DNA from 2 places in the Bradyrhizobium sp. 61 genome. Region 1 is predicted to be linked to the other one. Evidence: predicted binding sites of a transcription regulator. Region 1 holds the regulator's gene; the other holds the start of a gene.
What was found. Region 1 encodes LexA, which represses DNA repair genes until DNA is damaged. Its sites were predicted from a motif close to TGTTCNNNNTGTGTTCNG; they were not measured.

Region 1 (4,193 bases):
CGGGAAGCCCCTCGTCATATCCGAAATGCAGACCCTCGCTCACGTCCCTAAACGCGGACAACCCTTCGCCGTAGAGGCCGCCGCCGAATTCCAGCCGCATGCGCGTGCGGTCAGGCACCCAGAGTTCAACGACGCGAATGAAGGTCTTCATCGAACGTGCCCGCCGTCTCAAGCCGCACCAAGCATCGGCCATTTGGCTGCGGAACGGACGTTCAAAATTCAGGCAGGACAGCGCAAACTTCGTGCGGTGGAGACGCCACGGCTTGGTCCGCCCGATGGAGTTTCGCGGGACACGAACGACACCATCTCGCCGGCCTCGGCCGGCGATGGCGATTTCAATCCTGGCCCGACCTGCCGGCCGGGAATGGCTGCATCAGCCGATCGGCAGGCGGGTGATGGTTGGCCGGCTGTCGGTGATGGTCTGCGGCTTGTGCTCGCGCTCGCCGAGCGGCTGGGTCACCGGTAGCTGCAGCACGGTCGCACGCTGGCCTTCGACCAGCTGCGTCACCAGCACGGATTTGCCGTCGGGGAATTCGATCGCATCATGATGGCGATCGGGAATGTGCGGATCGATCTTGCCGAACTTGCCGACGCGCGAATTGACGGTGCGCGTCCAGATCCAGCGATTGTCGTAGCGGACGTTGTCGGCGAAGGCGAGCTCCGTTCCCGGGAGCAGGCAGACCGCGACGGTCGGATCGGCCGCGGAGGCAAAGCCGCGCGTCGAGGTGCCGCGGAAGGTTGTCGTGACGATCGTCTCGCCGACTTCGGCGGGACGCGACGCGACGGCATGCAGGCTGTAGTCACACATCGGGTGCTCCTCATGCAGGGATAGCGACCCACGTCTCTTAATCGAGGCGCAGGCCTCTATCAGAGTGGAAATACCAAACGTTCTGCCGGGTTGTAGGCAAATCTACGGCTCGCCGCCGCAGGCCGCAATCACATTAACTTTCCCGAATCCACCAGGAACAAAGCCCGCCCCTTTGCATTCCGCAGGCGCGTGTCAGCGCCCCGCAGGCGCCGACCAGCCGGAATGTTGCCAGCCCGGCCGCGACCGTCGGTCGACGGTGTCGCGGGCCTTGCGGACTTGCTCGCTCAGGGCGGTGTCCTTGCGGACATGGGGCCGCGATTGCGCGACCAAGGCTTGCGTGGCCAAGGCTTGTACGTCCAAGGCTTGCGACGCTGATGCTGCGATCAGCGCCACAGCAAGTGTGCTCAGAACGATCCGGCGCATGACTTCTCCTCGAACCTGAAGGCCACGAAGCAGGGCTGCTTCGTGCGGCGTGCCGAGGATTTACCGCTGGAGGAGGGGCCGGATAATCTGCGCGAAACCAGAAAGACTATCCAGCGGAAGCGGACAATCGTCCGCTCCAATCTCGGATCGGCGATGCCGATCGAAGGCGCGCGGGGCGCCAAATAACCGATACCGGCACGTCCGGTATCAATACTTCCGGTACAGCCCGATCAGCTTGCCCTGGATCTTCACCCGGTTGGGCGGCAGGATGCGGACCTCATAGGCCGCATTGGCGGGCTCAAGCGCGATCGAGGCGCCGCGACGGCGGAAGCGCTTGAGCGTCGCCTCCTCGTCGTCGATCAGCGCCACCACGATATCGCCGGTATCGGCGCTCTCGTTGCGCTGGATCAGCGCCATGTCGCCGTCGAGAATGCCGGCCTCGACCATGGAATCGCCGCGCACTTCGAGCGCGTAATGTTCGCCCGAGCCGAGCATGTCAGGCGGTACGCTGATGGTGTGGCTGCGGGTCTGCAAGGCCTCGATCGGCGTACCGGCCGCGATGCGGCCCATCACGGGGACCGCGACGGGGCGCTCGCCCTCGTCCGCCGGCGGGCTCGAAGTCGTGCGGACCTTGCCGAGATTGCCTTCGATGACGCTCGGCGTGAAGCCGCGGCGGCTGCCGGCAGCGGCCTGAAGCTCGGGCAGCTTGATCACCTCGATGGCGCGGGCCCGGTTGGGCAGGCGCCGGATGAAACCGCGCTCCTCAAGCGCGGTGATCAGGCGATGGATGCCCGATTTCGAGCGCAGGTCGAGCGCGTCCTTCATCTCATCGAAGGAGGGCGGCACGCCGCTTTCCTTCAGCCGTTCGCTGATGAACCGCAGGAGCTCGTATTGTTTGCGCGTTAACATCTCGACCAAAATCCCCCGGTTGATGTCGTTCGATTCCGAGACGCTGAATTCAGCAGTAAGCCGCTACATGCTCGAAACAAATCATGAACGGACACTATATGTTCGATACATGTTCCGCAACTGCTTAATTTACCGTGAACGCGACAAAGTTCGCGGAACGCACGCGAACGAAGCGATCACACGGGCAGCCGCAAGACCTCGCAAGGCGTGCCGGCTTCGGCCTTCGGCGCGAATGGCGCGCGCACGAGAAGTGCCTGTGCCGCAGCGAGATTCGCAAGCAGCGAGGAATCCTGGTGATTAACCGGAAGGGCGAGAAGCGTGCCGTCGTCGCGCAGCTCGAGGCGCGCGCGCAGGTAATCCTCGCGCTGGTCGTTGGCGCCGACATCGCGGCCGAGCACCGCGCGTTCGCGGCGGTGATGAATCATCGAACGGCCCGAAAGCGCGCGAATCAACGGCACCATGAACAGGAAGCCGCAAACGTAGGATGACACGGGATTGCCGGGCAGGCCGATCACGCGCATCGCGCCGAGCCGCCCGTTCATCATCGGCTTGCCCGGCCGCATCGCGATCTTCCAGAACGCCATCGAGATACCTTCGTCCCTCAGCGCCTGCTGGACCAGATCGTGGTCCCCGACCGACGCGCCGCCGGTCGTGATCAGGATGTCCGCGCCGCTCTCCCGCGCGCGGCCGATGCCGGCTGTGGTGGCCTCCAGCGTGTCGGCGGCAACGCCGAGGTCGATGGTATCGGCGCCCTCGCTGCGGGCGAGCGCGTGCAGGGCATAACCGTTGGAATAGACGATCTGGCCGTGGCCCGGCGTCGTACCCGGCATCACCAGCTCGTCGCCGGTCGCGAGGATCGCGACCTTCGGGCGTCGCCGGACTGGCAATTGCGGGTAATTCATGCCGGCGGCGAGCGCGAGGTCGCGCTCGGTGAGCCGGGCCCCTTTGCGCAGCAGCACGTCGCCTTCCGAGAAGTCGACGCCGGCGGGGCGGATGTGCCGCCCCGTTACGGCGGCTTCCTTGATGGTGATGCGCTTGCCGTCCGCGATCGTGTCCTCCTGGATCACGACCGCATCAGCGCCATCGGGAACGACACCGCCGGTGAAGATACGCACGGCATCGCCGGCGCCGACCGATCCCGCAAACGGGCGGCCCGCCGCGACCTCGCCGATCAGGGTGAGCTGGGAGTCGATCTTCGCCGCATCGACCGCGCGCACCGCATAGCCGTCCATTGCCGACATCGCCTGCGGCGGCTGCGTGCGCCGCGCGGCGACGTCGCGTGCGAGCACGCGGTGGAAGGCTGCGTCGAGCGCGATCATCTCTTCAAGCAACGGCTCTGCGCCCGCCAGCACCGCGGAGAGCGCGTCGGAAACCGGCATCAGGGCCACGGGTGAAAACTCCTGCTGGGCCCGTTCGGGCAAATCGGCGGCGAGAGTTCTAGCCGAGTGCAGGCGCAGAGGCAAAACAGTGGCCGCGCAGGATGATTTATCCTGCGTCATCCGCTCTGCGATGAAGGGTGAGCATCAAGTCCGCCGCGGCATGATCCAGAAGGCGAGACAGACCGGTACGAGGATGGCCATGGCGAGGACGAGAAGGACGAGAGCCACGGCCAGCATCGGTCAACTCCCCGGCGGCTTGTACGGACTGACGTCCGGCGCTGCGGGGCCCTGATCCTTGTCAGGCAGCGGGTCGGCCTGGGATTTCAGGTCGGCGGCCTTGCTGATCAGCTTGGCGGAAAGCTCAGAATCCGATGTGGTCCTGGCGAATTTCATCAGCAGAGAGGCCTGCTTGGTGAGGTAGGTTTTGCCCAACACGACGATAAGCCCGATGTAGATTCCTAACGGACTCATGAGTCCTGAGAGGGGGCAATCGTTCCGGGAACTCCGTATAAAAATGCACAAAGGGTTTTGGTTCCTCGCCCCCGGGCAATATAGTTCCATTCGCGGCCCGTCGGCTTGCCGGCCAGAGATCAGATTCCGAGCGCCTTGAGGGCGTTCCCGACGTCGCGGGGCGAGGTCACGTGGACCGTGGTCAGGCCGCGCGACCGCGCTCC
Region 2 (4,193 bases), 160 kb from region 1:
CGCCGCCGGCATAGTCGCGATGACCACGTCCGTTTCGGCGGCCGACCTGGCGGCGAGCCCCTACACCAAAGCTCCTGCCCCGATGATCGCCGCGGTCTACGATTGGAGCGGCTTCTACATCGGCGCCAACGGTGGTGGCGGCTGGAGCCATAATTGCTGGGACATCGTCACCAACATCCTCGGTGCGCCGGTCACTCCCCCCGCATCGGAGGGCTGCCACACCGCGACCGGCGGCGTGGCCGGCGGCCAGGCCGGCTTTCGCTGGCAGAGCGCGTCGTGGGTGTTCGGCGTGGAAGGCCAGGGCGACTGGGCTCACCTTAGCGGCTCCAATGGACCGAGCCTGGCTGCCGGCGGCGTCGGCTCAGACCGCTCGAAGATCAACGCCTTCGGCCTCGTGACCGGCCAGGTCGGCTACGCCTGGAGCAATGTGCTGTTCTACGCGAAGGGTGGTGCGATGGTTGTGAGCGACAAATACGAGGGCTTCACCACCGCCACCGGCTTCGTGTTCGACAGGGCGAATGAAACGCGCTGGGGCGGAGCGATTGGTGCTGGCCTCGATTTCGGCGTAACGCCCAACATCGTGGTCGGCGTCGATTATGTGCACGGCTTCATGGGATCGCGCGACAACCGCTTTACGTTCAACAACGGCACGTTCTCGCGCGCCGATCGGATCCGCCAGGACGTTGACATTGCAACGGCCCGCGTCAGTTACAGGTTCGGCGGCCCCCTCATCGCCAAATACTGATCTTCGCCTCCGACGCCATCGCGTTACGAAAGGCCGGCCTTGCGCCGGCCTTTTTGTTTTCGCGCGAGGGTGCACCCAACCGTCTTGGAGTCGTGAGGCGCGCGCAAGGCGTCCGCTAATGGCTTTGGCGAGTTGGGGACGTGACATGAAGACGTGGATGCTGGCTGCGGTCAGCCTGTTCGCACTCGGTGCGGTCGCGCCGGCTACCGCCGCCGATCTCCCGATCTACAAGGCGCCGGCGGCCGCCGTTCCCGTCTATGACTGGAGCGGCATCTATGCCGGCATCAACGGCGGCGGCGGCTTGGCCCATGCCTGCTGGGGCGTGACCCGCGCGCTCGGCATCGCTGTCGATCCGGCCGTTGGCGAAGGCTGTCACAATGCGGGCGGTGGCACGGTCGGCGGACAGCTCGGTTATCGCTGGCAGAAGTCGCGTTGGGTGTTCGGCATCGAGGGCCAGGGCAACTGGGCCGACTTCAAGGGCAGCAATGTCAGCGTGGCGCTGCCGCTGTTCACCAACCAGACCAAGATCGACAGCTTCGGCCTGTTCACTGGCCAGATGGGCTACGCCGTCAACAACCTGCTCTTCTATGGCAAGGCCGGCGCCGCGGTGGCGCACGACAAGTACGACACCTTCGTCCCCGGCGTCCCGGCCGCGGTGTTCAACAGCGTCAACCAGACCCGCTGGGGCTACACCATCGGCATCGGCGTGGAATGGGGCTTTGCCGAGAACTGGTCGGTCGGCGGCGAGTACAACCATGTCTTCCTCGGCCATCACAGCGCCGACTTCGCAACGCTCGTCGGCGGCTTCGCCCCGCGCACCGACCGGATCGGCCAGGATATCGACATGGGCCTGATCCGCATCAATTACCGCTGGGGCGGCCCGGTCGTCGCCAAATACTGAGACCAAGCTTCCCTCAGGAACCTCCAAGTCCTGATCATGTGCGGATTGCCCCAAATCCGCATTCAAACGCGAACGAAGGGCTGGCCTCGCGCCCGCCCTTCGCATGTTCCGGGCGCCCCGCTCCTGCCAGATGCCGCCAGCGCGCCAACAATCCGTTGACGATTCGCACACGCCACTGGAAATCCGTCCCCGTTCTTCCTACGTTCGCTGCCATACCCATCGGCGCCGATCCCGGTTCCGGGCGACGCGCGCCTTTTTTGTTGGCGCGATCGCGCACCTTTGGGATTCCTTGAGGGCAACTCGGATGGATGAAGTGATCAAGGCGAAGCGCCAACAGCAGAACGCGGGATCCAGCCTGCGCGCAATTACGATCCGTGGCGCGCGCGAGCACAACCTCAAGAATGTCGACGTCGAGATCCCCCGCGACAAGCTGGTGGTGTTCACCGGGCTGTCCGGCTCCGGCAAATCCTCGCTCGCCTTCGACACCATCTATGCCGAGGGCCAGCGCCGCTACGTCGAATCGCTGTCGGCCTATGCGCGTCAGTTCCTGGAGATGATGCAGAAGCCTGATGTCGACCAGATTGACGGCCTGTCGCCGGCGATCTCGATCGAGCAGAAGACGACCTCGAAGAACCCGCGCTCGACCGTCGGCACCGTCACCGAGATCTACGACTACATGCGCCTGCTCTGGGCGCGCGTCGGCGTGCCCTATTCGCCCGCCACGGGCCTGCCGATCGAGAGCCAGACCGTCTCGCAGATGGTCGACCGCGTGCTGGCGCTGCCCGAAGGCACCCGCCTCTATCTGCTCGCCCCCGTCGTGCGCGGCCGCAAGGGCGAGTACCGCAAGGAGCTCGCCGAATGGCTCAAGAAGGGCTTTCAGCGCGTCAAGATCGACGGCACCTTCCATGAGCTCGCGGAGGCGCCGACGCTCGACAAGAAATTTCCGCACGACATCGACGTCGTGGTCGACCGCATCGTGGTGCGCGCCGACATCGGCCAGCGCCTCGCCGAAAGCTTTGAGACCGCGCTGAAGCTCGCGGAGGGCCTCGCCGTCGTCGAGTTCGCCGATGCGCCTGCAGCGGCTGCGCCCGTCGAGGAGAAGAAGAAGACCGCAAAAATCCACGACAAGAGCGGGCCCGAGCGCATCCTGTTCTCGGAAAAATTCGCTTGCCCCGTCTCCGGCTTCACGATTCCGGAGATCGAGCCGCGCCTGTTCTCGTTCAACAATCCCTACGGCGCCTGCCCGGCCTGCGGCGGCCTCGGCGTCGAGCAGCATGTCGACGAAGACCTCGTCATCCCCGACAAGGAGCTCGCCATCGGCAAGGGCGCGATTGCGCCCTGGGCCAAGTCATCGTCGCCCTACTACGTGCAGACGCTGATTGCGCTCGGCAAGCACTACAAGTTCACGCTGACCACCAAATGGAAGGATCTGCCGAAGAAGACGCAGAACGCGATCCTCCTTGGCTCCGGCGAGGACGAGATCAAGTTCTCCTACGAGGACGGCGTCCGCTCCTACGACACCAAGAAGCCGTTCGAGGGCGTCATCACCAACATCAACCGCCGCTATCGTGAGACCGAGAGCGAGTGGGCGCGCGAGGAGCTCGCAAAATATTTCCACGACGTCCCCTGCGAAGGCTGCAAGGGTTTCCGGCTGAAGCCCGAGGCGCTCTGCGTCAAGATCGGCGGCAAGCATATCGGCGAGATCTCGGAGCTGTCGGTCAGGAAGGCCGGCGAATGGTTCGAGACCGTGCCCGAGGCGCTGAACACGCAGCAGAACGAGATCGCCGGCCGCATCCTCAAGGAGATTCGCGAGCGCCTCACCTTCCTGCTCGACGTCGGCCTCAATTACCTCACCCTGTCCCGCTCGTCCGGTACGCTGTCCGGCGGCGAGAGCCAGCGCATCCGCCTCGCCTCGCAGATCGGCTCGGGCCTGACGGGCGTGCTCTACGTGCTGGACGAGCCCTCGATCGGCCTGCACCAGCGCGACAACGCCCGCCTGCTCGACACGCTGAAGCGCCTGCGCGACCTCGGCAACACCGTGATCGTGGTCGAGCATGACGAGGACGCGATCCTGCTCGCCGACTACGTCCTCGACATCGGCCCCGGCGCCGGCATGCATGGCGGCAACATCGTCGCCGAAGGCACGCCCGCCGAGATCATGCGCAACCCGAAATCTCTCACCGGCAAATATCTGACCGGCGAGCTCGAGGTCGAGGTGCCGGAGCGGCGCCCGCCGAACCATCGCCGCACCATCAAGGTGGTCAACGCGCGCGGTAACAACCTCAAGAACGTCACGGCCGAAATTCCGCTGGGCCTGTTCACGGCCGTCACCGGCGTCTCCGGCGGCGGCAAGTCGACGCTGCTGATCGACACGCTCTACAAGGCCATCGCCCGCAAGCTGAACAACGCCAGCGAAGGCGCCGCCCCCCACGATCGCATCGAGGGCCTCGAGCACATCGACAAGATCATCGACATCGACCAGTCGCCGATCGGCCGCACCCCGCGCTCGAATCCCGCGACCTACACCGGTGCCTTCACGCCGATCCG

Region 2: the regulator LexA is predicted to act here: its motif matches at 1,837-1,854, upstream of uvrA (excinuclease ABC subunit UvrA).

Annotation. Positions count from the first base shown of each region.
Region 1 covers NZ_JADPIU010000035.1:42,672-46,864, forward strand. Annotated here, with positions in the region: gene IVB46_RS10610 (GAF domain-containing protein) at 1-151, opposite strand, end outside; gene IVB46_RS10615 (hypothetical protein) at 374-808, opposite strand; gene IVB46_RS10620 (hypothetical protein) at 1,001-1,231, opposite strand; gene lexA (transcriptional repressor LexA) at 1,439-2,140, opposite strand; gene glp (gephyrin-like molybdotransferase Glp) at 2,317-3,528, opposite strand; gene IVB46_RS10635 (hypothetical protein) at 3,760-3,954, opposite strand; gene IVB46_RS10640 (HAD family phosphatase) at 4,110-4,193, opposite strand, start outside.
Region 2 covers NZ_JADPIU010000035.1:199,468-203,660, reverse strand. Annotated here, with positions in the region: gene IVB46_RS11355 (outer membrane beta-barrel protein) at 1-745, shown strand, start outside; gene IVB46_RS11350 (outer membrane beta-barrel protein) at 891-1,646, shown strand; gene uvrA (excinuclease ABC subunit UvrA) at 1,951-4,193, shown strand, end outside.